2 linked regions of the Novipirellula artificiosorum genome follow. The protein of the gene in region 1 interacts with the protein of each later gene in a pairwise test. Links are inferred from orthologs where the notes say so. Each region holds a gene or a part of one and is shown on either strand. Other genes may lie near its edges.

The links.
Region 2: the proteins of typA (region 1) and rlmKL interact in binary tests that used the Escherichia coli proteins (3 or more experiments, as listed by UniProt). The link is inferred for Novipirellula artificiosorum from one-to-one orthologs.

The regions. Positions count from the first base shown.
Region 1 is NZ_SJPV01000003.1:526,681-542,237, forward strand. The notes cover bases 5,846-8,744. They hold typA (translational GTPase TypA), read left to right. Parts: upstream 5,846-6,341; coding sequence 6,342-8,147; downstream 8,148-8,744. Other genes in these bases: Poly41_RS11790 (DUF1559 domain-containing protein), read right to left, coding at 8,403-8,744. Also shown: nqrF (NADH:ubiquinone reductase (Na(+)-transporting) subunit F), read right to left, coding at 1-841; nqrE (NADH:ubiquinone reductase (Na(+)-transporting) subunit E), read right to left, coding at 941-1,579; Poly41_RS11765 (NADH:ubiquinone reductase (Na(+)-transporting) subunit D), read right to left, coding at 1,584-2,210; Poly41_RS11770 (Na(+)-translocating NADH-quinone reductase subunit C), read right to left, coding at 2,213-3,052; Poly41_RS11775 (NADH:ubiquinone reductase (Na(+)-transporting) subunit B), read right to left, coding at 3,039-4,316; Poly41_RS11780 (Na(+)-translocating NADH-quinone reductase subunit A), read right to left, coding at 4,412-5,764; more of Poly41_RS11790, read right to left, coding at 8,745-10,040; Poly41_RS11800 (alpha/beta hydrolase), read right to left, coding at 10,593-11,657; Poly41_RS11805 (hypothetical protein), read left to right, coding at 11,833-12,588; Poly41_RS11810 (transglutaminase-like domain-containing protein), read left to right, coding at 12,729-13,778; Poly41_RS11815 (leucine-rich repeat domain-containing protein), read left to right, coding at 14,151-15,011; Poly41_RS11820 (M24 family metallopeptidase), read left to right, coding at 15,060-15,557. UniProt on the Escherichia coli protein: A 50S ribosomal subunit assembly protein with GTPase and nucleotide-independent chaperone activity, required for 50S subunit assembly at low temperatures, may also play a role in translation.
Region 2 is NZ_SJPV01000001.1:811,634-827,372, reverse strand. Bases 6,686-9,766 are described here. They hold rlmKL (bifunctional 23S rRNA (guanine(2069)-N(7))-methyltransferase RlmK/23S rRNA (guanine(2445)-N(2))-methyltransferase RlmL), read left to right. Parts: upstream 6,686-7,065; coding sequence 7,066-9,468; downstream 9,469-9,766. Other genes in these bases: trpA (tryptophan synthase subunit alpha), read right to left, coding at 9,763-9,766; Poly41_RS02865 (glycoside hydrolase family 27 protein), read right to left, coding at 6,686-6,970. Also shown: Poly41_RS02890 (hypothetical protein), read left to right, coding at 1-205; Poly41_RS33800 (hypothetical protein), read left to right, coding at 461-703; Poly41_RS02875 (right-handed parallel beta-helix repeat-containing protein), read right to left, coding at 1,245-3,326; Poly41_RS02870 (right-handed parallel beta-helix repeat-containing protein), read right to left, coding at 3,418-5,382; more of Poly41_RS02865, read right to left, coding at 5,516-6,685; more of trpA, read right to left, coding at 9,767-10,563; Poly41_RS02850 (glucose-6-phosphate isomerase), read right to left, coding at 10,607-11,935; gpmI (2,3-bisphosphoglycerate-independent phosphoglycerate mutase), read left to right, coding at 12,276-13,880; Poly41_RS02840 (ROK family protein), read left to right, coding at 13,998-14,984; Poly41_RS02835 (SDR family NAD(P)-dependent oxidoreductase), read right to left, coding at 15,092-15,739. UniProt on the Escherichia coli protein: Specifically methylates the guanine in position 2445 (m2G2445) and the guanine in position 2069 (m7G2069) of 23S rRNA. Methylation occurs before assembly of 23S rRNA into 50S subunits.

The sequences.
Region 1 (15,557 bases):
CACCGATGTAAACCATTTCCGATTCGGTGTCTTTGATGAAGAACTCGCCATACGGTCCGCTGATCGTTGCCTTATCACCTGGCTTCAAACCGAAAATCCAACTGCTCATTTTTCCCGGCGGAATGCCTTCGGGGGCGCGCGGCGGCGGTGATGCGACGCGGACGTTCAGCATGATGATGCCTTTCTCACCCGGATAGTTGGCCATCGAATAGGCACGCACGACCGGTTCGTCTACCTTGGACACGTAACGCCAGACGTCGTATTTGTCCCAATCTTCACGAAACCGGTCCTCGATGACGAAGTCCTTGTAGTTCACAACATGAGGCGGGCATTCAATTTGAATGTAGCCACCTGCTTTGAAGTCCACTTCGGCGCCTTCGGGAAGCTCTAAGACGAATTCTTTGATGAACGTCGCAACATTATGATTGCTGCGGACGGTGCACTCCCACTTCTGTGTATCAAAGGCCTCCGGTGGCACTTCGACGACCATGTCTTGTTTGACTGCAACTTGACAGCTCAACCGTTCACCTTCGGACGCTTCTTTTTTGCTGATATGGCCTTTCTCGGTCGCTAGGATTTCACCGCCCCCGGATTCGATCTTGACCTTACACTGAGCACAGGTGCCACCACCGCCGCATGCACTCGAAACAAACACACCCGCTTCGGCGAGCGCCCCAAGCAGTTTGCCGCCGGCTGGAACTTCAACTTCTTTCTGATGGTTGATCATGATCTTGACCGGTCCCGAAGCGACCAAGAAGGACTTTGCAAGCAGAATGACCAACACGAGTGCGAGCACCACAATCGTGAACATCGCGACGCCAAGGAAGACGGTGGAACCCATCAGTGAAAACTCGTCATGAAAATCGGATAAATGTTCGGTTAACGTTGGACGGGCGGGCGAAACTTCAACAGAACGCCGCCACCAAGTCCAAACGGTTCACTAAAGTTGTATACCGCCAAACGACATGAAAGCTAACGCCATCAAGCCGACGGTAATGAACGTAATGCCAAGTCCACGAAGTGGCGGAGGCACGTCGCTGTACTTCATCTTCTCACGAATGCCAGCCAAAGCGGCAATCGCTAGCGCCCAACCGACGCCGCTGCCAAGCCCGTAGAAACAGGCTTCAACAAAGTCGTATTTCCGCTGCTCCATGAACAACGACCCGCCCAGAATGGCGCAGTTCACCGTGATCAGGGGCAAGAAAATCCCTAAGGCGTTGTAGAGCGGTGGGAAGAACTTATCGAGCGTCATCTCCAAAATCTGAACCATCGCCGCGATGACTCCGATGTAGCTGATGAAACTGAGGAATTCCAAATTGACCGTGGAAAAATCGATCGTTGACGGATCGATCAGGCTATTCGCCCATACCAAGGCCCCTTTCTTCAGCAGAAACGAGTAAATCAGCTGATTGGCCGGCACCGTGATGGCTTGGATCACAATCACGGCGATGCCGAGCCCGATGGCCGTTTTGACATTCTTGCTGATCGCTAAGAACGTACACATGCCGAGAAAAAACGATAATGCGAGATTCTCAATAAAGATCGCTGTGATCAGAATGCTGAGATAGTGTTCAACCATGGAATTAAGCCTCTTCGATTTGTTCAGGCTTGAAAGCGCGAATGGCCCAGATCAAGAAACCGATCAGGAAGAACGCACTCGGAGGGAGTAACATCAAGTTGTTCGGGTTGTACCAACCACCGTTCCGCGTCAGCGGCAGGATTTCGATTCCGAACAGGGTACCGCTACCAAACAACTCTCGGAAAAATGCAACGACAAGCAATACCATGCCGTATCCGATGCCGTTGCCAATCCCATCCAAAAAGCTGATGGCGGGGCCATTCTTCATCGCAAACCCTTCTGCTCGACCCATCACGATGCAGTTGGTAATGATCAGTCCAACAAAGACCGACAATTGTTTGCTGATGTCGAACAGGTAAGCCTTCAAGAATTGATCAACCACGATGACCAAAGATGCGATCACCGTCATTTGTACGATGATCCGAATGCTGCTGGGAATGTAGTGGCGAATTGCACTGACCGCCAAGTTACTAAATGCGGTCACGAAGATGACCGCGACTGCCATCACGATCGACGTTTCCATCTTCGTCGTTACTGCCAAGGCACTACAGATCCCCAGGATTTGAAGTGCAATTGGATTGTTGTCGATGACCGGTCCAAACAGGACTTGTTTGATTTTCGGGGATGCCATGGCTATTTGTCTCCCTGATCAGGCTTGCTGTCAGCCGACTCGGCTGCGATTTGCTCTTTCAATTGGCCGAGAAAAGGCCCGTATCCATCATCACTTGCCCAGTAGCGAATCAAATTGGTGACCCCACGACTGGTAATGGTTGCACCGGACAATCCATCGACTGCATAGGGGTTTTCCGGAGGTGCCGGGCCCTTAAACACCAAGGAGGCTGGTTTGCCGCTCTCGTCGTAAAGCTTCTGACCCGACCATTCGGATTTCCAAGCTGGGTTGTCCACTTCGCCGCCAAGACCCGGGGTCTCGCCATGCTCATAAAAAGTCAGACCCTCGATCGTTCTTAGATCGCTCTTTAAAGCAAGGTAGCCGTAAAGCGTCGACCAAAGTCCTTTGCCGTAAACCGGTAGCACCACTTGTTGAATTCGATCGTCGCCTGGCTTCTTGACAAAGAACACGCGAGCGACTTTTTCGCGGCGTTGTTCCCCGAGATCATATTCGGGGTCTTCGATCGCAATGCTCATTTCCGGTTTATCAACCGCTTCACGAGGATCGTACTCTTCGATGTTCAACTCGGTGTTGTATTTACCGGTGCTAAGGTCCACCAATGCTTCGCTAACTCGCGAATACAGATCCGCGACTTGGCCGCGGGAAAGCCGATTTGCGGGCAACCCAAACTCGCCCATCGCCAAACCCGACGCATCGAGAATGTTGCGTTGGCGATCGAGCAGCTTGTTGGCTTCCTGTTTCGGTCGCAGCCGAACCGCCGCAGCGCTAACCGCTAAGGAGCAGACCACGCACAAGACCGCAGCGACGGCAATCGTGTAGAAAACTGAATCACGTTGTTGCATAGCGTGCGACCCTCCGTCGAACGTTAAAGTAAACCACAAAGTAATCGATCAATGGAGCGAATACATTTCCGAACAAGATCGCTAACATGATCCCTTCGGGGAACGCGGGATTGATCACGCGGATCAAAATGGTCATGAATCCGATCAATCCACCGTAAATCCATTTTCCCTTTTCGGTCATCGATGCGCTGACCGGATCGGTTGCCATATAAACCAATCCAAATGCCAAGCCGCCCAGAACGAAGTGCCAGTAGAACGGAACACCCATCATCGGATTGGTCCCAGGGTTGACGCCGTTCAGCAGCGATGCCGTGACGAAAACGCCACCGAGCACACCCAGCATGATCTTCCAAGAACCCACCCCAGCAGCAATCAAAATGGCAGCCCCGACAAGACAGAGCAACGTGCTGGTTTCACCGACACATCCTTGGATCGTCCCCAAGAAAGCGCTCATCCAACTAATCGGTTCCGATGCACCCCAGGAGTAGCTGATGGAGCCCAGCGAAGCGATCGCCGGATTTGCGATGGTTTCACTGGGGACGGCGTTGGCCATTTGACCTAGCGCCGTTGCACCGCTGAACCCATCCATCGCCGTCCAGACCTTGTCGCCACTGATCTCACCTGAGTAGGCGAAGTACAGAAACGCTCGGCTGGTCAGTGCCACGTTGAGGAAGTTTCGTCCGGTACCGCCGAACACCTCCTTTGCCACAATGACCCCAAAGGCAATCCCCAAGGCGACTTGCCAAAGCGGGATCGTTGGTGGCAGGGTGAGCGGGAACAGTAACCCTGTCACCAAAAAGCCCTCGTTGATTTCGTGGCCGCGAAGGACACTGAAAATCATCTCGATGTGGCCACCCACGAACATGCAAACGATGTAGATCGGCAAGAAATGAATGGCCCCGAGTACAAAGTTATCGAGGAAATTGCTTGGGTTGTGGCCAAATCCGATCGCTTCATGGATCATATGGTGCCAATCGCCCGACGTTTCCATCCCCGCTGCGGCCATTTCTTGGAACGCGTAGTTGGCTTGATAGCCCACGTTCCACATCCCAAACAGCGTCACAGGGATCAGCGCCACCACCACGGTGGTCATCATTCGTTTCAGATCGATCGCGTCTCGAACATGTGTGCTTCCCGTGGCGACTTCACCAGGTGTGTACAAAAAAGTGTCGAGCGCTTCGTAAACAGGATACGCCTTTTCAAGTAAAGCGCCCTTGGCGAACCAAGGATGGGCTTTGTCGAGAGCGTAGCGGAGTGCTTTCATGATTGGTTTTCCCAAAATCGGGATGGATGAGTCTTTGTCTGTTGCTTCGCCAGAAAGCCTAACAGCCTGTCCCGGCGACGTTCTAACCTTCTCGCTTAGCCTTCTCGCTCGATCGTCGTTAAACTTTCGCGTATCAGCGAACCATATTCATACTTCCCGGGACAAACGAACGTGCATAACGACAGGTCTTCTTCTTCAAGCTCCAAGACGCCCAACTGCTGAGCTTCGTCGGTGTCACGATAGATCAACGATCTCAATAACTGAGTCGCTAAAATGTCCAGCGGCATCACCTTCTCGTAGGTACCAAGGGGCACCATGGCTCGGACACTGCCGTGCGTCGAGGTCGTGAATGCAAATTTCTTATTCGGCGTCGCGGCGGATGCGTAGACGCGAGTCGTCGAATACTTTTCAAAGCCAGGCATCTGCCAGCCCAAGAACTCGCGTTGCGTCCCTTCTGCAATCACCGAAATTTGATTGTGGTAGCGGCCCAAGTACCCGTAGTGCCCCGTCGCAGCACGCCCGTAGAGCACCGACCCCGAAATCGCTCGATAACCTCCATCATCCGGGAGCTCGATTTCGCCCTCGATCAATTGGCCAACGTCGACGCCCAATTGCGTTTCCAGTAGCCGCGGCTGCTTGACAAGCGGCCCCGCCAAGGAAATGACTCTTCGCGTATCGAGGATTCCGTCTTGAAAAAGAGATCCGATCGCACAAACATCTTGATAGTTGATGTACCAAACGGTTTTATGGGGCCCGACCGGGTCGAGAAAATGAATGTGCGTCCCGACCAGTCCGGCAGGATGAGGGCCGGTGAACGTCTCGACCTGGACCCCGTCGATGCCGGATCCAGGAATTTCGGATTGTTCGCCCGTGCAGACAAACACCTTGCCCTCGGTGAGCTGAGTCAGAGCGAGGAGCCCAAGAGTGAATTGGTCTTTGCGGCTGCTCATCGCGACCGCGGGGTCAGCCGCCAGGGGATTCGTATCAATCGCCTGGACAAAAATCGAATTCGGCCGGCTTGCCGGAGCAGGTACCTTGCCAAACGGCCGAGTTCGCAATGAAGTCCATAGCCCGCTGGCCAGCAATTCGCGTTCGACCCGTTCACCACCAAGAGACAGCGGATCGGCCCCTTTTGCGCCGTCGAATTCGGTCCGGTCGTCTCCTTCGACCTCGATCACCATCGACTCGAATTTGCGTTTCGCTCCACGGTTGACTTCGACAACCTTGCCCGACGCCGGCGCCGTAAACAGCACTCCCGGTGTCTTCTTGTCCTCAAAGACCGCTTGGCCTTGACGAACATGGTCGCCTTCGGAAACCAACATCGTTGGCTTCATGCCAACATAATCATCACCCACTAACGCCACCCGGTTGATGTGCTTAGCAACCTCGGCGTGCTGCTCGGGTGCTCCCGAGATGGGCAAGTTCAAACCCTGTTTGATCGTTGTCATGAGCTTTGAAACGCGGGATGTTTGAAGTGCGAGAAACGGTCTGCAAGTGACTAGCCGTAAAGCAGCAACGAGTCCTTCCCCCCAAAACCGCAAAACCGCAAAACCGCAAAATTGCCTAACTCTCCAACAAATTTCGCAGATTGTGAAAAAAATCACAAACTCGGTTCGGTTCAAAGCTTGCGGTGGGACATCAATGCCATCGCAAGCTCAGGGCTGGAACACAAACGTGACGTTTGGAGTCGATTTCCGATCAAACGCCGAGTGTGCCAAAGTGGACGAATTGTCGCGGGTGTGAATATTGCATAGCGTACGGCCGCTGGCAACGGTACACCGGAAGACTTCTAAATATTCGCATGCCGTTTGGCGCTAACGACGTCCCGATTCCCCGTAGGTGCATTGCAAGGGGGCTCGATGGCGAGGCAGGAAAGTTTCGGCTCGACGAATCGCTCAAAAGCAGGTTTGATACGGATCGAATAGTGAAGAACCGTTCCGATTACTTCAAAAAGCGCGCAAGCAACTGTAAAGCCAATCCATGCCGACTTCTCTCCTCTCTGCTCCTACTTCAAAGACCAAGCCTGTGCGTCGAGATGACATTCGAAACGTCGTAATCATCGCTCATGTTGACCATGGGAAAACAACGCTGGTCGATTGTTTGTTGCGCCAAAGTGGGCAATTTCGTGATACGGAGCTCAAAGGCGAGCGGATCCTTGACTCCAATGACTTGGAACGAGAGCGTGGGATCACCATCCTCTCGAAAAACATCTCCATTCCCTACCGGGGCGTAAAGATCAACCTGATCGACACACCGGGTCACGCCGATTTTGGTGGCGAAGTCGAACGGGTTGTTAAGATGGCCGATGGCGCCTTGGTGTTGGTCGATGCTGCCGAAGGGCCCATGCCACAGACGCGATTTGTGCTCGAGAAAGCCCTGCAAGCGGGATGCCGTCCCATTGTCGTGGTGAACAAGGTCGATCGGCCCGATGGCCGGCCGCACGAAGCACTTGACGAGGCGCTGGAATTGTTGGCCGAACTGGGGGGGGAAGAGCAACTTGATGCGGCAGCTTATGTCTTCGCCAGCAGTAAGGAAGGTTACGCGACCACCGACCCCAGCAAGCCGACCTCCGACATGCGCCCGTTGTTGGATTTGTTGGTCGATTCGCTGCCGGGGCCAGAAGTCGATCACGAAGCGCCCTTGCAAATGATGGTGACCACACTCGATTGGAGCGAGTATGTGGGGCGGATCGCGATTGGCCGAGTTGCCGCCGGAACGGTGGAAGCGGGCCAGATGATTGACCTGCATCAAAAAGACAGCGTCAAGAAGGTGAAGATTGCCAATCTGTATGTCTTCGACATGCTGGGCCGTACCGCTGCGGCATCAGCCGAAGCGGGAGAGATTGTCGCCATCGAAGGTTTGGCGAATGTCGAGATTGGTGACACGATCACGGCCGTCGACTCAGGGGAAGTTTTGCCGCGGTTGAAAGTCGACGAACCCACGTTGGAGATGGTCTTCAGCGTGAATAACTCGCCGATGGTCGGGCGTGAAGGCAAGTACGTGACCACACGGCAATTGAAAGCCCGCCTTGAAAAGGAACTCGAACGCAACGTGGCGCTTCGCGTCGAGATGATCGAGGGGACCGAAGCCTATGCGGTCAAAGGACGGGGCGTTTTGCATTTGGCGATTTTGATCGAGACGATGCGTCGCGAGGGCTTCGAACTGAGCGTTGGGAAACCACGTGTCATTTTCAAAGAGATTGACGGCAAAAACCATGAACCTTTCGAGACGCTGCGCGTCGAGGTGCCGACCGACGCGATGGGACCGGTGATGGAATTGGTCGGCAACCGTCGCGGCCAAGTCGAAGAGATTGCACAACGAGGTGAGTACAGCTTGATTCGATTCCTGATTCCGTCTCGTGGCTTAATCGGTTTGCGAACGCGACTTTTGAATGCCACACGAGGCACCGCGATCATCCATCACCGATTCGACAGCTACCGGGCCGTTGAAGGGGAAGTGCCCAAGCGAGCCAACGGCGTGTTGGTTTCGATGACCTCAGGCAAGGCGATGCCTCACGCAATGTTTCTGTTGCAAGACCGTAGCGAAATGTTTGTGCCCCCCGGGACAGAAGTCTACGAAGGCATGATTGTCGGCGAGAATGCTCGCGACAACGACATGATCGTAAATCCCTGTCGTGAAAAGAAACTGACCAACGTCCGCGCCGCCGGCAGCGACGAGAACGTCATCCTAAAGCCGGCTCGCGAGTTGTCGCTTGAGGCCGCTCTCGAGTACATCGAAGACGATGAACTTGTCGAAGTGACTCCAGAGAGCATTCGTTTGCGAAAAATCCTGCTGACCGAATCCGCACGTCGCCGCAAAGGTCGAAGCTAGCCTCGAGCGATCGTGCGAATCGCTCGTGGGGCTCCTTCGTGAAGCGGGCTAGTATTCCGCCGCAGCTCAATTTTCGGGAAGGGCCGCTTCCTACCGGCCACACTCTCAAGTGATTTGGCCGGTGGGAACCGGCCCTACTCCGAACGCCTACTCGCAATTCAAGCTGAGTCGGAATACGAGTCGACTGTCGACACGAAGTGATAGGACAGTGGATTTCACTACGTCCCCACTCGCCGTTACAAACTTGACGGCCCACTAAAAACGAACCACTTCTTTGCCTGCCTTTGTCAACATCGCTTTGAAGGTCTTCGGGTCAAGTTCGTTCGTAAGAAGTCTGATGGAGCCGTCAGCCAGGCACGCATGAAATCCTGGTAGCCCATCTGCAAACGACATGGGGTTGTCAGGGTCGATGGCCAGACCATCCGGTTGTGTCCAAATCGCTGCGTGTTCGGCATTGGTTTCAAGCAACAGGATGGTATTGGCCGTGCCGTCCATGATGTCACGAAAACGAACTTCCTTTCCTGGGGAAAATACGTATTCGTCTCCAGACGGTTCCCGATAGACCGTTGAACCCGGTTCGACAGAAAGACGAGGGTTGACGAATGTTTCAGGCATCTCGGTGATCAGTTCGCGGTTGTGTGGACTATCCCAAGCCTCATCAAGATGGAATCGTTCATACAACGCCTGGTGCTCTAGAAATGGTAAAATCTCCACTCGCCAACTCAGTAGCGGCTTGCCGTTGGGATCATTGATCGTGCCCGGCATCCGCTTGTAAACGGAATGATGGTTGTGGATGGCCAGGGCAAGTTGCTTCATATGGTTGGCTGACGTTGTACGCCGCGCCGCTTCTCTGGCGGCTTGAACGGCTGGCAAGAGTAACCCCACCAGCACGCCTTGAGTGGCAATGCCTGTGGTTGCGGGGCCACTGATCGTCAGTTTGCGTCCGTCGCGTTCGGGAGTTAGCAATTGAAGGATTCGGTCGGCCATTCGATCGGCATAGGCACGCGAAGCCTCGGTCACGGCATCGTCACCCTGCAATTGTTGGTTCGCTTGTGCCAATCCGATCTGGCGTCCCATTTGCAAACCACGGTCAAGGATCGCCGACAATTGCTCTGCGGACGCGTCATCTCGTCCTAACATGATCAACTTGGCTCCGTCGACTTCGTTGGCCAAGTCGATCTGCACGAGCACTGCGTCGAGCAGATCGGGAATCTTTGTAAATTCCTGCAACGGAGGGGGAACTTGATCAGCCTTGCTTTGCAGTGCCCCCTTGATCAACGGGCGAACGGGCTCGACAGCCATCAACATGCTTACGTTCCCCGTGTGGCTGACCGCAGCTGCCATTTTCGCGAGCGGGCCATTCGGGCTTTCAGGGCTCGCCGCCCGCAGCACCGCGTCGAGGTAGTTGTCCGTTGCAATCACAAGCGTCCGTGCGTCCTGGAACATCATTGCCGTATCCGGAGGGTTGCGCAACCGATAGGCGCTGTGCCCGTCGACATCGATCGGCTCTTTTGACGCGAGCAAATTTGCATTCACGTTGTCGATCGAACCGTCGTTTCGCAGCGACACGATGATTGCCAACATCGGCCCGCCGGGTCCAGGTGCCCCCGCAACGACCTTCAGCCGGTCAACATTGCTCGGTACGATGCCGACGTGCTCTTTGCACCACGCCTCCGCCACCTCGATCGGATACATTTCCGCGACGGGGTTGGCGATTGTATCCGCAACCGTCATGACGACAGTCACCACCGCGTCGGTCGGGATGTATTCGCTGCCGATCTTCGATACCCCTGAACGGCTGGAGTTTGACTGAGCCGAGCAGACCGCGGTTAGGAGCAAGCAAGTGGAGAGAATCGCAGAGCGTTGGAGCAGCCTGGTTTGCGGGAGCAGCATGGTGAGGTTCCTTGACGAGGAGAAACAGAAGCTGTGATACCCGTGAGTCTATCACAATCCCATCCCCCCCGGTGGAATGTCCTCAGGGCCAGCAGCGAGGTTGCAGCAGGAACGCCGGAATACGACAATCGATAGACGCGGCGGAATACGATCCCGACCTCTAACAGGAGATCCCCCATGGCGCTACCGCAATGTGAGACTTGCTGGTTTCGATCAAAGTGCGACAAGAACCCAGCCTCCCTTCTCGGACGACTGTGGCGTTTTCACGCTCGTTTTTGTCCAGGTTGGAAACGCTACATCACATCTTTACCCGACGAGCAGCGGAAGGAGCTGGCACGAAAGTACCATTTGACCAAGTTTCTTTAGGATCGTTTCTTTAGGATCGAACGTCCCGTGCAAAAGGCGGCACCTGTTTTTCAGCTCGATGCTTAGCATCGCGTGAACAACAAGTGACGACTTTGGTAGTGGACGAGGCCACGAGTCCCGTGTTACAGGACTCGTGGCCTCGTCCACTACGTTAGTAATTGATCCCGCGATGCTTAGGCTCTCGCCCTAGCGCTGACCAACGGAAGGATCGGAGATGAGCTTGGCCATCTCGCGTCCTGCGCCGCAGCTTTGCTTGTAGTAGTCAAGCTCGTCGTGCGCGATCCCGATGGAACGGGAGCAATCGCGGGCACGTAGGTTGATTTGCGTGCCATCGACTCGAGGTGCAAACGATTGCATCCTGCCAAGTCCAAGGGCGACAGCGCCTCGCACCTTGTCAATGAACCAGTACCGTTTGAGGACGATGTCGCGCTGGTTGTACATGAGTAGCAGGTCTTCGATGTTGGATGTCGCCAAGCCGTGGTATTCCCCCGGGGACAGCCAATCTCGTTCGACAGCTGGGGCGATCAGCCCAACATCCACCTTGGCGCTGCGTACGGATTCGCCGGGAAGCGTGCGATGGCCCAAGGAGCCGCCAGCCAAGGCGTGTAGGGAGCCCGTCACGACTCGCCCGCCCAAACTGTAGCCGATCAATTTTGTTTTCACCGATCGACGTACCTGTTCGCGGAGCAACCAAGCGAGATAGAGCCCTTGAGTGTCCGCATACTTGGCTTTTTCACGGACATCGCGTGTGATGAACTCCGTCCGTTCACTCGGCCAGCTCCAGATCACCCAATCGACTGGCCCGCTGCAACGCCGAGCCTCCGTTTGGCGGTAGACATACAGCCCTCGTTCGACTGCTTCGCAATAGTCAAAACGATAGCCGTGAACATAAATCACCAACGGTCGGTCGCTGCGAATCTCGGCCAAGTATTCTCCGAGAGACGAGCGCGTCGTGGCGCCATTGCATGTCATGCGAGCAACGGTAAACGCAGGGGCGTCAAGATCGGCACAACACGTACACTGCGTCATCGACCGCGTGTTGATCAACCAAATTCGATCTCCCAGCTGGGCCGGAAGGTTCGCGGGCAGTGCCGCGTTGATTTGCTGTGGAGGGGGTAGAGTCGATGCGTGTGGGCTGGAGAGCTTCTCGCTCGGCGCTTCAATACTTGTAGCGGGCTCTGCGCAAACAGAGATCGCCATCGCCATCAAGAAGGCGAGCGTAGACAACGGTCGGTTGTAGTGACGAAGCATGGTCATCTGTGGGCGGGCAAAACGACAGCAGGAGTGAGGCGTGCAAGCGTGACAACAAATTGTTGCAGAAAAAACACGATGTTGCGTTTGCACATCATCGAATACGACCTAGTTTTTACTGGTTCCTCGTTTGGGAACACCGAATAAGCTCACTATGCAAGTCAAGGGAAAAAGAATGAATACTCGCATTATGTCGATTCTGGCATCTGCCATGCTGTTGACTGTCAGTTCGGGGTGCGGAACATTGAAACAATTTTGTTTTGGTCGCGGCGCAAAATGCGGTTTGTGCAAGAGCACCTACACCCCCTACACGGCTGCACCCTATGCTGCCGCACCCCAGCCGGCACCTTATGCTCCGGCGCCTTACGCTCCCGCACCCTATGCACCTACGACGCAAATCCCTCAGCAGCCGCTTGTGATGGTCGGACCTCAACCTCAACCGCGTTGTGGCCTACTGAATCGGCCTCGTTGTGGCCTGTTTAATCGTCAGCAACCGGCTGCACCCCATTACAGCGCACCGACTTGTTGTCATCCCCAATGCGGTGCGGCAACCATGGCGGAGTGTTGTCCGTCTTGTTCCGATTGCTACGGTGGATACGGCAGCTATGGCAACTGCGGCCAATGCGAGACGGGATATGGATCATGCTATGGCGAAGAAGTCGGCGGTTGCCATTGCGGCTCTTCAATGAATTCGTACGGTCCGATTGTCAGCGATCCTTATTTGTCGGGAGAGGTCGTTGGCGGCGGTATTCCTTACAACGAGCAAATCATTGGCGGCGGTATTGTTGGCGGTGAAGTCTATCACGGCCAAACCTACGGCAGCGGAACAACGCTATCGGATGACTTCGATGCTCGTGGTGATCGCATCATCAACGCCGAGCCGTTGCCTCCGGGAGCCGTTCCTGTGCCGCAGTCCCAGTTCCAAAACTAGAAGAACGACGGATAGGATCCTCGTTTGGTTGAACTATCCTTAGAAATAGTGAGCGACGGTCGAAGTCCTGTTGGAGTCAAATCCAATGGTGCTTCGACCGTTTCGGTTATTTGCTCCTCGCATAACAGGCGACTGTGATCATGTATTCAAAAAAGTCGGCACGCCCGATCGTCAATCGGCGGACCTTACTAAGCACCGCGTTGTGGTGTGCGGGTGTCGGTGCACTTCGTTGGAGTCGTCAATCGGTGGCCGATGACACGGTCGTGAGTGGTTCTCCCGGCACGGAGGAGGAGCCATCGGGATCCTCGGACGGTACGGCTGACGCTTCAAGAATCACCTACGATTCGCCACAAACCAACACGTGGCGGATCGGGATGGTGCTGGACCCACCGGTAACTTGCACCGATGTCTTTGCCACGTTCCCGGTGCCAACGAACTGGCCGGAGCAGAAGGTGACGGTCGTCAGCCAAACGATCGATCCGCTGGTGGCGGGTTGGGAAGTGCGCGAGTTGGCCAGCGGTGTGAAACAGGTTGCATGCCGGATGCCGCGGGTGCCTGCGGGGACTCGAGCCGAAATTTCGTTTACGATGCAGATCGAGCGATCGCGGATGCTTGCACCGGAAAGAACCGACGATTTGGTCATCCCCCTTCGTCCCGACCGCGAATTGCGTGCCTATTTCGGAAACAGCCCGAACATTGACGCCACGAATTCAATCATTCGAGCGGCGTCACGCGAATTGGCGGCGATGGAAGCAGAAAACGACTGGCAGCGGGTCGAGCAGATCTACGATTACGTACGCGAGAAGGTTGAGTATGTCGAAGGCGACCTAAAAAACGCATCGGTCGCCCTGCGAGACGGCAAGGGGGACTGCGAGGAGATGACCAGTCTGTTTGTTGCGCTGTGTCGCAATGCCAAGGTGCCATCGCGAATGGTCTGGATCCCCGGACACTGCTACCCCGAGTTTTATCTGGAAGACGGTGAGGGCAACGGTCACTGGTTTCCTTGCCAGGCCGCCGGGACACGCCAATTCGGCCAAATGGATGAGTACCGGCCGGTGCTGCAAAAAGGGGATCGATTCAAGGTCCCCGAAAAACGAACCCCCGTTCGCTACGTCGCCGAGTTCTTCAAGTGCGAGCGGAAAGGCAAAAGTAACCCGAATCCCGAGTTCATTCGCCAAGTGGTGCCGTAGGTTTTCGGTCGTGAAACTCGTTTTTTTGAACGATCTGATTCGATCGTCGGAAATCAGCGTTGACACTTTGGCCACACGGTTGTTAATCCCGCTTTCACAGTCACACCTGTGGCTCGATGAACAAACCATAACAGGGGCTTCATCGTTGGTGAACGCTTTGCGGGAATCGTTCGCTGGCCTCCCAACGTGGTCGGAGCGTCCATGGTTTAGCACGACGGTTTCTGGGTCAATCGTCTCGCTAAGCTGCTCCACGATGAAGCTTCCTCTGTGCATCGGGGTGTTGCCGTTTTGGGTCAACACCCCGATGCCAGGATACACCCCGGTTTCCGCTGCCCAAATTCGCTGAGCAAGAAGCGACTGCGCCTGCACCCCATGACTGCTGAAACGCCTGACCAAAATGACGATTCGTCACCTCTCGAATTGGACCAAGAGGGGGTGGCCAGCGAAATGTGGGACGCTGATTCGCTTGAAGCGTTTCAGGCTCAGCAAGGTTTGGCGAAACAGCGTCGGCGGCGAGCCATGTTGGTCGCGCTGTTGGCCGTCTCGTTCGTCGGTACCGTGGTCTATGCTTGGAAAAACAACGGCGAACCGGCCCCGGTGACGATCGATTTGGCTCCCGAAATCAAGTTCGAGCGATTGTTATTCCGGCTGAAGATGGAACACAACAAGAAGCTACACATCGAGGATTTCATCGTCACCGATGACATGCTGAAACAGTTGGAAGCCTATCCTGAATTTGAGACGGTCATTCTCGATCAAGGCCAGGTAAGCGACGCATCGATGAAGGTGCTCTGTTCGCTACCCAACTTGCAACACCTTCGACTCCGACTTTCACCGATTTCCGATGAGGGTCTCAAGACGCTTGGCGGATGCCAATCGCTGTGGTTCTTGAACTTGCCACATTCCTTATGCACGTCGGCAGGCGTTGCCGAGCTGAAAGCGATCCCTCAACTTCGGCAACTTCGACTCGGGTCCCGCAACCTCAGCAACGAGGTGACACGCGATATCGCGACTTTGAAAACCCTCCGAGGAATCCATCTGATTGACGTACCGGTAACCGATGAAGGACTGAAAACGCTTACAACGTTGCCCTACCTTGAATCGCTCTATTTGGACAACAGTGCGGTCACGGAGATTGGTTGGCAATGGCTTTACGCAAATCATCCCCAATTGCACGTGCATGTGAACCAGCGTCATAACGACTATGACCCTAAAGCCCACAACCATCACTAAACGATCGATTTCGCTTGCGGAATCGCTTTTAACACGAAGTCACACACCATGAATCCCCGTATCGAAGCGCTTCGATCATTGCTTGACTCGCTCAAAGTGGATGCGATGTTGGTGACCGACGAGATCAACGTCCGCTACCTTTCCGGCTTTACTGGCGATAGCTCCTACTTACTGATTGGGCCCTCGGAAACCCGAATGCTGAGCGATGGTCGGTACGAAATTCAGTTGGCCGAAGAGTGCCCCGGTTTGCAGACCCTGATTCGTCCGCCCAGCCAATTACTGGTGGACTTGGTTCAAGAGGTGATCAATAGTTCCCCTTATGGTCCAATTGGAATCGAGGCGGGCCACGTCACCTTAGCGCAGTACCGCGAGTGGTGCGAGAAGTGCCCCTCCGTTGAATGGATCGAAACCTCTTCGACGGTGGAGCAGTTGAGAATGGTCAAGGACGAGGGGGAGATCAAGATCATCCGCGAGGCGGTGTCGATCGCCGAACGCTGCTTTCAATCGCTGATGCCGATGCTGACGACGAAATGGACGGAGCGGCAG
Region 2 (15,739 bases), on another replicon or contig:
CGCCTGTTACACGGGGCTTTGGGATGGCTACGCCCAAGAACGTGCGAAGCAGTGTGCAAAGCACCACAAACACATCCACGGGATGTGCGATTGTGCGGCGCGCTCGGCAGCCCATAAACCGCTCGATTGTTCGCTGCTGAGGGCGTCGCCGGGAAGTGCGCCGTGTGCATGTAGGGATCCCGGCTGTGACAGTTGTCGCTATTAGCAACTCGTCGGAGTCCACCTGACGGTGTGTGAGAACTGCCTAATCGTTAAAGTCTAGCGTGCGCCGCAGAGGTTGGAGTCATCCATCACTGCGGCGTTTCGTTTTTCAGTCAAAAAAAGGGAATCGATCGCGAAAGTGTTGTAGAGAATCGATCGACCTTGCCGATGTTATTAGCACCATGGATTGGGAGGGTGGAACGATCGGTGTCATCGTTCCAGCATTGATGGGCCATGTTGAGGCAGGGAGGGCTTCAACATGGCCCTTCTTTATTGTGGGTTCGGTCGCAGAGCACGCATCCAATGTGATGTCGAGACAAAGCTTGGAAATGCCAATGATCGAGTGGTGGGACAATTGATCGATTTGGCAAACGCGGCGATTTCGCGGCGTTTGATGGTGGAACTCGAAGAGGCGGGTGAACTTCGTTGGACGAACGATCTAACGCTGACCCTGGACTCGCTGCGGATCTATTGGACGTGCCCGCCGAAATCATTGCGTTGATCTATTCTTACCGCTGGACGATTGAAATTTTCTGGCTCATCCGGCGGAAGCGTGCGCAGGAGGTTTTCGAGGCATCTCTCCGGTGTCCCATCATTGCTGGCAGGAGCTATTTTCACTGGTTATCGTGCAGTTGCCGGGAGAAACGGAGTGGAGCTCTGCAGAGGTGCAACTTGACAAGGGATATCCCGGTCGACGGTGCGCCAAGGGTGCTACCGGTCCCCGGCGGACGACCGACCGTCGGGGACTCTTTTCTAAGAGAGCATTGGACACCGGAGCCATACCTCCAAAAAACCTCGAGTCTGGGTTCCGCGCGCTTCCGTCGGATGAGCCAATTTTCTTTCGCTTCTACAAGCAGCTGATGGGCGGGGCGCACTTGATCAGCCACAGCGACAACGGGATTGAGATTCAGGTCTACTGCTCGATGATCGCTTGCCGGGGGAAAAAGGGGACGGGGGTCTTTATGTGAAACGTACCTTTTCCTCTTTGAAATTGCCCCCGTCCCCTTTCCTCTTGCGTGTTCGAATCGGGAACGCACTGGTTGCTACGGTCCTGTCTCGCACCTCGGCCCGACGCCACTCAAATCGATCGGCTGAAATCCTAACTCGAATGCGGGTGAGGCGGCCGACAGCGTGAAATCCCCCGAGGCAGGGTCTGCGAAAAGAGGATCGGCGTATCTCGAGTGCTTGTCTTTGCCTCGTGCTTGCCACTCTTTCCAAGTATCGCCGGCAAAACGGACCTCCTCAACTCGCATATTGGGGTTGAAATACAGATTCCAATCGAATTCAAAGGTGCTGGTGACTTCTCGCGTCCCCGACTCCTGCTTGGGATGGAAGTGGAAGGTGTAGGGAGCATCCTTCCAATTCTTGGTTAGCAGTTCGCCATCACGCCAATAAACAAGGTTGTTTTCAAAGAAAACGCTCTTGTGAGGTTCACTCTTGCCACGGCTGATTTGTTCGAGCATTCCGTACGCAAAGATATTGTTACGCACCGTCACTTCTTTCGCATAGTGAATGTTAAACGGCGCGAATTTGGTATGGTGGACGACGTTGTTTTCGACTAACAGATGGGTCGAGCCTTCGTCGTGATAGATCCCCCATCCGCCATAGTGGTTGGCCGTGACATCGTGAATGTGGTTGTTGCGGATCACCGTGCCCGGCGAGACGCCCAAGGTATAAATGCCGCCCATGTCGGATAGCACGCCGCCGATGTCATGGATATGGTTGTACTCAATCTGATTATTCTGGCTGATGCTTCGCTGGTAGCCCCAAACCCAGCCGACGGAGATGCCGGTGTAGCCGCCGTGGTGAATGTCGTTGTGGGCCACCCGGTTGCTTTCGGTGTTGGCAAGCAGCATGCCGACGGCCGACGGATAGTCGACTCCGTAGTGGTGAAGATGATTGTCGGTGATTTGATTGTGGCTACTGCGATGCCAGGGCGGATCCTTCTCCGTCCCACCGTCGATGCGAATGCCACCCGCTGCGACGTTTGCGATCTCGTTACCAAGGAACTGGTTTGCGGAACAACCTGCGGTCACATCGATGGCCCAGGTTCCCAGGCCGCTAAAAAGGCAATTCTGAAACCGACAATGCTTGGCAGCATGCAAGGCCACTGCCGCTGGAACGCTGGCGGAGCCTTGACGATCGTTCGAGTTGCCACGCGGTAGTTCGAATTGCGTGTGAGTGAAGGCTAACCCCTCAAATTGCAGATGCTCGACAAATTCATGCTTTGCAAGATCACCGTGGATTTCAATGAGCGACGGCGCAACTGGGACCACGGCTAGCACGTTCGTCATGTCTTCGCCGGGCAGCGGGAAATAGAACAGTTGGCCCGTTTCACGGTTCAAATACCATTCGCCGGGGCTGTCCAAACCTTCGAAAACGTTTTCAACGATGTACCTGGCGCCGTCTTCGGTAAAGTCATCGGTGAAAACCTTGCCTGCTTTATGGGCAAATGTGACGAGGTTCTTTTGCTCGTCGACTTCTTGGATGGGCAAGTGCGAATCGGTCCAGAAGTGGTAGACGATTGTTTCAACGTCGCAGAGGTTCGTCCAATCCGAGCGGATGTCACCCGGCTTGAATTCGAAACTCTTGCAATCCGTGTGATAATTGGTTGTCTTGGGTGTACCCTCCGGACATGCGGCCACTCGCAAGTAACCTGCGTTCGGAATTCTTGCCCGCGTCCGTTGTTCGCCGTTGATGTAGAGTTGGTGAAAACTCCGCTTGCGGTTCGCAAATTCCGGTAGCGTGACGACCCACAAATTCGGATCATGTCTTTGCCAGCCAGAGACCTTGCGTCCTCCATCGATCACCGGTTGTTGCCCATCGACGGCCTTGAAGAGCACTGGAAATTCCTCGCTGCCCGAGTCTCGAGGACCAAACGAGATCGGTTCTTCAAGTGTGTAAGTACCGCCGGCAATCCAAACGGTCACGGGGGCTTGCAAGGGACGCGACGCTTTCAAGACGCGGACCGCATCGCGAGCTTGCACGATGGTCGCAAAGGGTTTGTTGGCAGTACCGGGATGATTGGCGTTGCCATTTGGAGCCACAAAGAACTCAGCAGCGAGCGTGGCACTTGCAAAGAAGGCTAGGGCGATTGCACTGGCGAGTCGAAGGTGGGTTTTCATAGTCGAAGGTGGGAAGGGAGGTTTTGCTTGGAACCGGAGAAACCGTCGGCGTCGACGGCCAGGGGGGGAATCCGATGTCCTGTCTCGTCGTTTAAGGTAGATGCAACAGCACGACCAGGTCATTCGCTTCAGGAATGCTGCTGCGAAGGTCAGCGGACATTTCAGGGAGATCACGTTGGCCATCACCATCAAAATCGCCGGCGCGGTAGGCTGCGGCGTCCAACGTCGCGCCGATCACCCCGTCGGACTCGACGGCTGAAAAGGCCAGTGAGAAATCGGTCTGCGTCCTCCAATTCCAGACGATCGTATTTCGCCAAGGCCGGACGGGCAGGGCAGGGGAGAAGTCGATGCCGGACGGTGAAACCTCCGTGACGGTGCGGATTCTACCGTCACCGTTGATCTCAATCTGGTCGCCAACCCGAAAGGATTGTTGGACGTCGACACCGCGCAAGGCAAGTCGATCATCACGGCACTGATCCAGATCGGTTGCGATACCTTGAAGATGAGGCAGATTCCCCGGGATCGGTTGCTCTCGCTCGGCGTCATTCAAAAACAGGTTGTCTTGACCTTCAAAGTCGCTTTCGCTGTTTAGCACGTTGTTGAGAAACAGGTTTTGCGAGATAACGTAATTTTTGCCATCCATCCCGATGCTGCCCCAGCCACCGAAGCCAAAGGTGTTGTGGGTGACGGTCCAATCATTGGAACTGTGGTGGCCGAAAATGACCAACCGAGCGCTGGTTCCGAAAAAAACATTGTTGGTAAGTTCGCCGCCGTAGGTCTGTTCGGTCATTAATCCTTGGCCAGACAACAGGATCAAGTTGTCGTGAAACTGGATGCCATGCACGCCACGATACGTTTGGAAATTGTCAGGGTGTCCGTGCAGCAAATGATGATGGACATAGTTCTGTCGTAGGGTCACATCATGAGTTTCCGGTTCCGCATCCTTCCCCGAGATGTCGCCGGCAACAATGATTCCATCGACGTAGTTGGCGAGCACTTCGTTTTGTTCAACCATGCCTCGCTGGGTCGACACGATCGAGATACCGGTATGATTGGCAAATGCGATCGAGTGGGCGACGCGGATGTCTTGGCAATTGCGAACCGAGACGCCGCTGTTTGCGTGGTTATGAACGATACATCGGTCGACGGTCAGTCGTTGGACCTTGCCCGCACTTAAACCGCTCGATCCGCTACCAGCAAACTCGATGCCTTCGACTCGGAAATCGGATTGTGGGTCCTTCCAATGCCCGAGCGTCAACAACGGTCGCGGTTGCTTAACGGTTTGCGTCCGCAGTAAGTCATCGGCGTCGCCGGGCATGAAGTAGAGCTTCCATTTGTCACCTTCACTTTCACACGCCCATTCGCCCGCGCGATCGATCAGCAGGTGGTGATTACAGAGGGTCAATCGATCATTCGCACCGAGTCCTCGCAGTTCTTTTGCATTCATGGCCAGTCGCCCGCGAGTCGAATCGATCGAATCGACGGGGATGATCTTGAAGACATTGCCACGCCCGAAAAAGACAAACGCGGCAACATTGGCTGGCGTACTGACGATTTCCGCAGCAGCTGGAAGGGAGTTCAGCTGGTCGCCAACATCGACGATTCCGCCGGGGACATCGCTCGAGACAATGGGCACCCAAGCATCGGCCTTATCCAGCGACGAGGCAATTCGCTGCGGCCGGTAGCCGACGTACAAGTTCGTTACCTTGTCGGGCACCGTCGTCGCATAGACCCCTTCGCGGAACGGTTGCCACTGGCCAATCTTGCTGAATCCGCTGACGATCACGCGGCTACCGGTGGCTGCTCGGATCGTCGAGGGCTGGTCTTGTGAACCCCCTTTGGAAAGTCGCAATGATTCATGATAGACGCCGTTGCCAACCGTAACGATGTCACCCCCCTGCATTGCATCGATCGCCTCACCAATCTTCTTGAACGGGCGTGCTGTCGAGCCGTCACCTGAGGTCTCGATCGAACCCTCGACGAACCACTCCGCCGCACGGGCGGACGTAGGCAGGGAAAGGGCAACGAGCAACGCGAGTCCAGAGCGAATGAACATGGCGGAGAGCTTCGGCGAGAGGAACGGTAGGTAGGAACCAACAACGCAAGCGACGCCGCTGCGGATTCTGGTCAATGGGCGGGGATCACCATTATACGACGACCACCCCGTCTCCACAAACCGGTGCGCTGCATCACTCGGGATGGATCCGATACAGCCCGGCCCCGTGAGCTTCGATCGTCGCGTACAGTGCATTGACCAAAGGCATTTCCTGACCGTTCCACAAGTCGCGCATCGTCGCGTTGTCTTTGACCTTGATGTCGGCCAACCTCATACCTACGGTTGATTCCCCGTGGTCGCGAGTGTTGAAAAGTGCGATGTACTTGTCGTTTGAATCGGGCACGTCGGCGACCCAGACGACTTGGCCGGACGAGCGATACAGCTGTCGATTGTTCGTGCTGTGTTGATTAACCGCCAGGACGTCGCGATTGGTTAAGAGCTTCAATTCAGACGGCCGCATCCGCATCAGGTCACCGCCATACATCAAGGGTGATCTGGCGATGCACCATAGAGTCATCAAGGTCCGTTGTTCTGCGGCGGTCAACCGCGAGACCCGTTCCAAGCCATCTTGGGGGCCACGCCGGTTCAGGACTCCGAACGGGATCATGTCTGCATCGGGCCAATGCCCGGCTCCAATGAAGTTTTCCCAAGTGTGGAGTTTTTCGAACTGGGCTTCCAGCGATTCCCAGTTGTCCCAGAAATCGGAGGAGATCCGCCACAGGTTCGCATTGGCTTTGACATGCTCGGCCATTTCCGTGGGTGTTTCGTTGCCAGGTGAGAGGCTGAGCACGATCTGTCGCCCACAACGATCGATTGCTTTGCGGTAGCCTTCGATTTCCTTGTCACAATAAGGACTGGCGATGTCATCGACCTTGATATAGTCGACGCCCCAACTCGCATACAGTTCCAATAGCGAATCGTAGTAGGCTTGGGCACCCGGTTGATCCATATCGAGTCCGTACATCGTGTTGAGCCATGAACACGTTGATTGGTCCGTGACCTGGTCGGCCGTGTACTGTGTTCCCTTGATCGGCATCTTCCGCGCCACCGCTTCGCGTGGGATGCCACGCATGACGTGAATGCCGAATTTCAGCCCGAGCGAATGAATATGGTCTCCTAAAGCCTTGAAACCGGTGTCGCCCGTTGCCGACGGAAACCGATCGACCGCCGGAAGCAACCGACCGTACGTATCCATCGGCAGCGAAGGTTTGAAGTCTTCGGTTTGTGGCGGATTGTTCAGGGCGGCAACGTGGGGATAGAACCAGCAGTAATCGACAACGACATACTGCCAGCCAAAATCCTTCAGATGTGCCGCCATGATCTCGGCATTCCCGCGAATTTCGTCTTCGTTCACCGCAGCGCCGAAACAATCGAAACTGTTCCATCCCATCGGAGGCGTTTGGGCCCAGTCGAGATGATCCTGAGCCGGTGCGGAAACGGTGCCGTGGAGTGTGATGGCTGCCACAAAACAGGCCATGCAAAGCGAGTTGAACTTCATGGAAAGGATCTTGTGTTCCGAATGGATGGTGAGTTGGCTCAGCCGCTTCGCACGAAAGGGGGCCGGATGGCGGTCCATTGTTGCGGACACGTGGATCCTTGGCAACGAAAAACCGCCCGAATAGTGGTTTTGTTGGTTTCGCGGTAGACTGATCGCTCGACCCCATTCCCGATCGGTTTCCTTCCATGAGTTCGAACTTGAACGACGAGTCCTACGATCTGATTGCCGCGTGTGCCTTTGGGCTCGAGGCGATCGTGCGCCGCGAACTTGAATCGCTTGGAATCGATGCGTCGATTGGCGAAGCGGGCCGAGTCCATTTTCGTGGTGGCCGAGCAGCGATCCTTGAAGCCAATTTGTGGTTGCGGACAGCGGATCGAATCTTGATTCGCATTGCCGAGTTTCCGGCAGCTGATTTCGATGCCTTGTTTGACACGACGCGCGCAATCGAGTGGGGTAAATGGATTGCCGTCGATGCCAGTTTTCCGGTCACGGGTCGGTCGGTGAAGTCGGCGCTGACCAGCGTTCCGGCATGCCAGCGAACCGTTAAACGGGCGATCGTCGATGCGCTGCGTCGTGATCACGCCACCGAGACACTTCCGGAAACGGGCTGCGAGTACAAAGTGGATATCGCGCTGTTGAAGGACGTCGCGACGATCACGATCGATACGACAGGACGAAGTTTGCATCGGCGCGGCTACCGGACCCATGTCTCCAAAGCACCACTGAAAGAAACACTGGCTGCGGCGATGGTGTTGCTGAGTTACTGGAAAGCGGGTCGCCCGATGATCGATCCGTTCTGTGGCAGCGGGACGATCCCTATCGAAGCGGCACGGATCGGACGCAACATCGCGCCGGGGTTGACGCGAGAGTTTGCCTGCGAGGCGTGGCAAGATTATCCCGCGGAGCTTTGGCAAGACGCTCGGGCAACTGCCCAGGCAGCGATCTTGCCGCCACTCGAAGAGCGGATCATCGGTAGCGATCTTGACGGTCGGGTTTTGCGTGCCGCTCGAGAGAATGCAGAGCGGGCCGCAGTCGCCGACGACATTCACTTTCACGCTCAGCCCTTGAGCGAATTGACCAGCAAACGACGATTCGGTTGCTTGATCACCAACCCTCCTTACGGCTTGCGAATTGGCAACGAAAGCTATCGCGAACAACGCGAACTCGATGCGCTGTACGAATCGATTCCGCATGTCCTGCGCAAGTTGCCGACTTGGTCACACTATTTGTTGACCGCTTATCCACGGTTTGAACGCGTCGTTGGGCGGTCGGCCGATCGACGCCGTAAATTGTATAACGGCCGGATCGAGTGCACCTATTATCAATTCCACGGCCCAAAGCCGGTGATCAATCCGCTGGCGACCAATCAGCCGGCGATCGACGAGCCGGTGAACGACGAGCCGGTGAACGACGAGCCGGTGAACGACGAGCCGGTGAACGACGAGCCGGTCAACGACGCGCCGGTGAACGACGAACTGGTGGCCGGTGAGTTGGAGGCCGATGCAAACGGGCTGCGAGAGGCGCGTGAGCCGGAAACCGGACTGGAAACCGGGGCACCGACAAAACCATCAACTGCGGACGGGGTGAAGCCGAAGCCCTACGTTCACGCATCCGGAACACCGGCCTTTGGGCATTTGTCGGACAAGGGGCTTGAGCAAGCGGAACTGTTCGCCACCCGGCTTCGTAAGCGAGCCAAACATCTGCGCCGCTGGCCCACGCGGCGCGGGATCACCTGTTTTCGTTTGTATGAGCGTGACATTCCCGAGATCCCGCTGATCGTTGATCGTTACGAGGACTACTTGCATCTGACGGAATACGAGCGACCTCACGATCGCGACCCGGCCCAACACGCCAACTGGCTCGATCTGATGGCCGAAACCGCTGGCAAGACGCTCGAAGTGCCCAAACAAAATGTGTTTTTCAAACGTCGCGGTCGTCAACGCGGCAAGACACAGCACGAAAAGGTGGATGAAACGAACCAAAAGATCGAAGTCCATGAAGGCGGCCTCAAGTTCTTGGTGAATCTGGCGGACTACGTTGACACGGGCCTATTCTTGGATCACCGGATCACGCGACAAATGGTGCGCGAGTTGGCGGACGGGAAGCATTTCTTGAATTTGTTTGCCTACACCGGATCGTTCTCGGTCTACGCGGCCGCTGGCGGTGCGAAGAGCACCTTAAGTGTCGACTTATCGAAGTCCTACTTGGATTGGGGTTGGCAGAATATGCGACTGAACGGGTTCTTGGGCAATCAGCATCGGTTTGTCGCCGAAGATGTCAAAACGTTCCTTCGCAACCATCCCCCAGGCGAAAAGTATGACTTGGTCGTGTTTGATCCGCCGACCTTTTCCAACAGCAAACGAACCGAAGAGGATTGGGATGTGCAAACCGATTCGCTCCCGTTGCTCAACGAACTGATGCCACTGGTGCGCAAAGGAGGCGTGATCTATTTCTCGACGAATTTCCGGCGATTCAAGTTTGACGTCGAATCGGTCTCCGCCAGTGAAGTCCACGAGATCTCCAATCAAACGGTGCCCGAGGATTTTCGAAATCGCCGGATTCATCGCTGTTGGCGAATCGTGCGATAAGTGTCATCGGAAACTCGTGTTTCCGAACACCACGCGCCGTCTCTCTTTATCCGGTAGGCTCAAATAATCGGGGCGAGGTCCACTCGATTTCTACTCAGCATGCGGCTGTCCAAGGAGTGCTAGCCCGGATTATTCATCCGTCCAAACCTTTTCCCCGTAACCCTTTGTATGCAATCAGCTTACATCGATTGAGTAAGAAACAGACTGCGCACGTTGGAGTCGTAGGCTTTAGCCGATTCAGCAAGGATCCAGCCGCAATCGGCTAAAGCCTACCACTCCAACGAATAATCTGGGCTAGACGGCGTCAATCGCAGACCGCAGCTGTTGGACAAATTTGCTGACTTTTTCGACGGCATCCTGTTTGCCTTCTGCTTGGGCGATGCGTCGGACGATGGCCGATCCCACGATCAATCCATCGGCAACGGGGGCCAAGGTCGCGGCCGTTTCCGGACTGCTGATCCCAAAGCCGATGCAGATCGGCAAATCGGTTTCGCCTCGCAGCCATGTCACCTTGTCGACCAGGTCCGAGGGCAGGGCGGTCCGTTCACCGGTAATGCCGGTCACCGAAACGTAGTACAGGAACCCCGATGACGATTTGGCAATCCGAACTTGCCGTTCCTTGGGGGTCGTGGGAGTGACGAGTTGTATCAGGCTAAAGTCGGCGGCCTTACATATTTGGGCGAATTCGGTGGCCTCCTCAACCAGCAAATCGGGAACGATCGCGCCGGCGTAACCCGCTTCAACGGCCTTTTGAACATACGCTTCGACTCCAACCCGGTGGATGATCGAATAGCTGACCATCGTGACGCGAGGCATTGCAACCTCGCCGACCATTCGCTTGCCCATCTCAAACACTTGTTGCAACTTGAAGCCACTTTCCAAGGCACGTTGATATGAAGATTGAATGACGGGCCCGTCGGCGATCGGATCGCTGTAGGGAACCCCCAGTTCGCACAAGTCCGCTCCGGCGCCGGCGAGCGAGCGAAGGATCGCTTCGGTCGTGTCGATCTCAGGGTCTCCTGCGGTCACAAATGGCATCAACGCCTTTCGCTTGGCACCACGAAGCTCGGTAAATAGTTGATCAATCGCTGACATGGGAAGGTTGGGTTAGGTGGTGTTTGGAACGATGACCGACCTTTCATCCTACTCCGTGAACCGCGTTCTTTCCCATCCCCCTTCCTGCCTGGGACTCCATCGTGTGTTCCACCCAGGTCGCGATCATCAACATTTGGAAGAACTGTCCGAGTGTGTGCGAGTCGATGTGAGAAAGCGAAATCGTCATCGTCGGGCAGCAAAGATCACCGGCGCTGCGGTTGGCGTGTTGGATGGCTTCGCAGGCAAAATGGGGTAGCGGTCGATCGCTGAGGACGGTCGCAAGCGGATCGATTCTCGGCGACTCAACGACCCATTGGGTTATGACTTGATGGTGATTAGGAAACTCATGGCGCTGCATCCATGTCAGCGGGATGATGCCGGCAAGTTGGTCCTCGATCAGTCGTTCGTACCATTTTCCTAACGCGGCCAAGGCACCCGACCAAACGTTCTGTGTCCGCGTGGTGATCTGACGATCGGTCCGCAGCAGGTGATGGACTGCGGCGTATTGGAGAACGATGTTCTCGGAAAACGGCGACTGCAAAAAATGGTGGTTCATCATCGCTGCGCCTTCGAGCAGCATCATGCAATCAAGGCCCAGCAGCGCAGCGGGCATTAGCGACGCAGACGACAGAACGCTCGAAGCATCGGGGACATCGTTGCAGATTTCAAACACGTCTTCACAGCCGAGCGATCTTGCGATGTCGCCAAGAGGGCCATCGGGTCGAGCAATGGGAATGACGAAATTGGAGCTCTTCGAAGGATCTGCAAGCCAGTTGGATTTTTCGAGTTCCCTGAGCGTTTGATGGAATGCCATGCGGCTTTCTAGGGTGGTGCAAGCGTCCAGGCGATCGCTATCGATCATCACCAAGGCCCAGCGTTTTTCGGGGGGCGTGTCGACGTAACCACCCAACGACAGTCGCTGCAGCAGAGCGGCACGGGTATCATTGTCGAAGTCGCTGCCACCGAAATACATCCGAGGCCGACTACCACGTTCGGCGCGGGATAACTCGTTGTGAAAGGGTTCGCATGATGCCTGCATGATCGCTCGCGGCCCCTCGATCATTTGGGAACGGCCCAGCACGACCACGGCATCGATCTGCTCATGGATCGTGTTGGCCACTTTGAAGATGCGGCCGAGCAGCGACCCTTCACGGCGCTCGGCATAGTCGGCCAATTCCTTTTCAGGAAGACGAAAAAAACGAGAAGACTCGTCCTCACTTTTTTGTGCCAAGTTGTCGCAGGGGAACGGGTTCGCCTCGGCAATCTTTGCACGGATTCGCTCAAATTCCTCTGCAACGGAGTCGAGTTGGTGCTCTTTGACACCGTAGTCGGCGTTAATGGATCCTGAAGCGTCAAAAGCCAATAAGCTCATAAAAGGCGGCAAGCAAAAAACGAGAAAAAGTCGGTTGGAGTGAGCAGATTAGCCGATTCAGCAGACGGTTGGCACTCGCGTCTGCTGGCAATCCGCAATAAGAACCTATCCGAAAAGGGGTCAGACCCTCTCTTGGTCTGAGCGTATCGGTAGCGATTCCATTGGAAAACACCGAGTTTTTGAGCAATCGAAACGTCGGTCGACAAAGGGTCAGACCCCTTTTCGGATAGGTTCGAAATAGGCGAGCGGCTCGGCAGGCCGTTCCGAAAACCGCCTCGGTTAGCTAAAACTAGGATTCCCGATCCCTTTGATTCTCCCGCTTGATAAGAGAGATAGAGCCTTGACCCAAGTTCGCCGCAAGCCCGTCGTGTTGATCATCCGTGATGGATGGGGCCAGAATCCTGATTCGAAATGGAACGACTGCAACGCGGTTTATCTGGGCAAAACGCCGGTTGCCGATTCGTTGATGGCAAAGTACCCCCATGTCCTGATCGCGACTTCGGGCGAAGATGTTGGACTTCCCGATGGTGTGATGGGCAACAGCGAAGTGGGGCACCAAAACATCGGTGCGGGACGAATTGTCGACCAAGAGGTGATGCGAATCACACGAGCGATTCGTGACGAGTCGTTCTTCGCCAATCCGGTGTTGCTCGAGTCGATCGAGCATGTCAAGAAGACTGGCGGCAAACTACATTTGTTGGGCCTGATGTCCGACGGCCGAGTTCACAGTGATTTGGACCATGCGATCGCGATCGTCGATTTGGTGAAGCGTCACGACTTGGACTCCGACCGCTTCGCCGTGCATGCCATCACCGATGGTCGCGATACGTCACCGACAGGCGGGTTGGAGTATGTCCGCCAACTCGAAGCGGCGATGAAGGAAAAGGGTGTCGGTTATGTCGCCACGGTGATGGGTCGGTTTTACGCAATGGACCGCGATCTGCGTTGGGAACGCGTGGAAGCGTGTTACAAAACGATGACCCAGGGTTCCGAAGCGACTGCCAACTCCGCCAGTGAGGCGATCCAAAATTACTACGATCACCCCACCGATTCCAATCGGACAGGTGACGAATTCATTGAGCCAACCTCCATTTTGCACAACGGCAAACCGACGGTCGTTGCCGATGGCGACGCCGTGATCTTTTTCAACTATCGTGGCGATCGTACCCGTGAAATTACCAAGGCGTTCACGTTTGACGACGAAAAATGGAAGAACATTGACGGTGGAGGATTCGATCGTGGTAAAAAGCTTGACGATTTGTATTTCGCCACGATGACCGGTTACGAAACGGGATTGCCGGTACAGGTGATCTATGAAAAACGAGCCAAAATGCCCAACATTCTCGGCGAGTATGTCGAGTCGCTTGGGCTGAGCCAATTTCGCTGTGCCGAGACCGAAAAATACCCCCACGTGACCTTCTTCTTCAACGATTATCGTGACGAACCCTTTAGCCACGAAGATCGCGAAATGGCACCCTCGACGCGGAAAGTGTCGACCTACGATCAAGCCCCCGAAATGTCGGCTCACGAAATCACGGACAAGGTTTTGAAAGAAATCGAATCGGGTGAAGCAGACTTGTTGATCGTGAATTACGCCAACGGGGATATGGTGGGACACACCGGCGTTTTGGAAGCTGCGATCAAAGCCGTTGAAACCGTCGATGGCTGCGTCGGACAAGTCGTTGAAGCGACGCTTGCGAAAGGTGGATCGCTGGTCGTGACGGCCGACCATGGCAACTGCGAGCAGATGATTGACCCGGTAACGGGCGGCCCGCATACGGCGCACACAACCTACACGGTGCCGCTGATCGTGGTCGAGCCCGGTTTGGAAGGCAAGCAGCTGCGAGAGGGGGGGCGGTTGGCGGATATCGCGCCAACGTTGCTCGAGTTGATGGGATTGCCGGTTCCAAAAGAAATGACGGGCGAAGCACTGATAAAGATCTAAGTCGTCATCGTCTCGTGATTTTCGTTCCTGCCGCAATGCGGTTCGCGGTACATTGTCTTGCCCCCTGACACGTCGTCGCGGGATGACTTCCAATTCAACTCCTTTGCTGGACAACTTATGGCATCCGACACAAAAACGATTTGGATCGGCTTTGACCTCGGCGGTACAAAAATGCTCGCCATTGCTTACGATCAGGATTGGAAGGAACTCGGTCGTCGTCGCCGAAAAACCAAAGGCAGCGAAGGGTCCGAGAACGGGATCGAGCGGATCGCTTCGACGATTGAGAGACTGCTTGGCGATAATGATCTCAATAAGGCCAACATCGCAGGGATCGGGATTGGATGCCCAGGACCGATCGATTTGGTGAAAGGTCGTATCTTGATGACCCCCAACTTGGGTTGGGACAACGTCGATGTGGGCGATTTTTTGAAGAAGCGTTTTGATTGCGGCGTGATCGTGCTGAATGACGTTGATGCAGGGTTGTATGGTGAGTATCTATTTGGTTCGGCCAAAGACGCCCGATGCGCGGTGGGGATTTTTCCCGGAACCGGCGTCGGAGGCGGTTGTGTCTACGATGGCCAAATCCTGCAAGGCGCCAAGTACAGCTGCATGGAGATCGGGCACACTCGCGTTTCGGCCGATCGCAGAGCGAGCGGATCCGCAATCTCTGGGACGCTTGAAGCCGAAGCGAGCCGCTTAACGATTGCCGCAGAGGCTGCCAAGGCAGCCGTGCGTGGCGATGCCCCTCACTTGCTCGAGGAAGCAGGCACGGACCTCCGTGAGATCCGTAGTGGTGCCCTTGCGGCTTCGATTGAAAAAGGGGACAAGATCGTCAAGGAGCTTGTCGAAGAGTCGGCGCGAAGCATCGGCATCTCGGTGGCCAACATCGTCAACCTGCTCGCCCCCGACAAAATCGTTCTGGGCGGCGGTTTGGTGGAGGCGATGGAAGACTTGATCGTCAATACCGTTCGAAAGACTGCTAAAGCGAACGTGATGTCGGTCTACAAGGACGTCTTCGAGGTTGTTGCTGCAAAACTGGGGGATGATGCCGGAGCGATGGGCGCGGCAGCCTGGGCAAAGCGAAAGCTCGATCAGCCAAAGTAGGCAACTTTTCTTGATCGGGTTGGCTGTCCGCAATCGACATCGCCTTCTCAGGAGCCAATTGGATCGCTTCGATTTACGCCAACACTTCGTTCGGTGGGAGATCGGAATTAGGGTTTCCGTTCCTTGGATGAGGTCAATTTTCGTAGAAGCCAATCGCCGATGCGCGGTGATAAATGTCCGATCGCAATCAGCAGCCGAAGGTATCCTGGCATCACAACATCGGGGCGTCGCCGGCGGACAGCATCGAGGACTGCGGCAGCAACTTTTTCTGGAGCGATGCCTTTGACGGAGGTGCCACCACCTGGCTTTGCCGCGTCCGCAGGCAGCGTCTCGTCCACCTGTGCTGTGTAGCGTGAACCCGCGTCATCGCGTCGGATCGGTCCTGGGCTAACCAGGGCAACGTGAACCCCGCGAGGTTTTAGTTCCAGTCGCATCTGCTGAGTCAACCCCGACAAGGCGTGTTTGGCCACGCAGTATCCACCGAGGTAGCGGGCGCCGACCTTTCCCGCCAGTGAGCCGATATTGACGATCGCGCCCGATGAAACTTCGAGCAGTGGCAAGGCGGCGACGGAGCAGAGCAGGGCGGTGTGGACATTTTGTTGAATCAACTCATCCAGCCGCTGGTGTGTCAGATTCTCAACCAGTCCACGATCACTGCTGCCGACGCAATTGACCAAGGCATCGAGTCGTCCAAAGTGTTCGTTCGTTACGGCAACTGCGTTTGCCGCTCCCGCGTGGGTCGAGACATCCGCAAC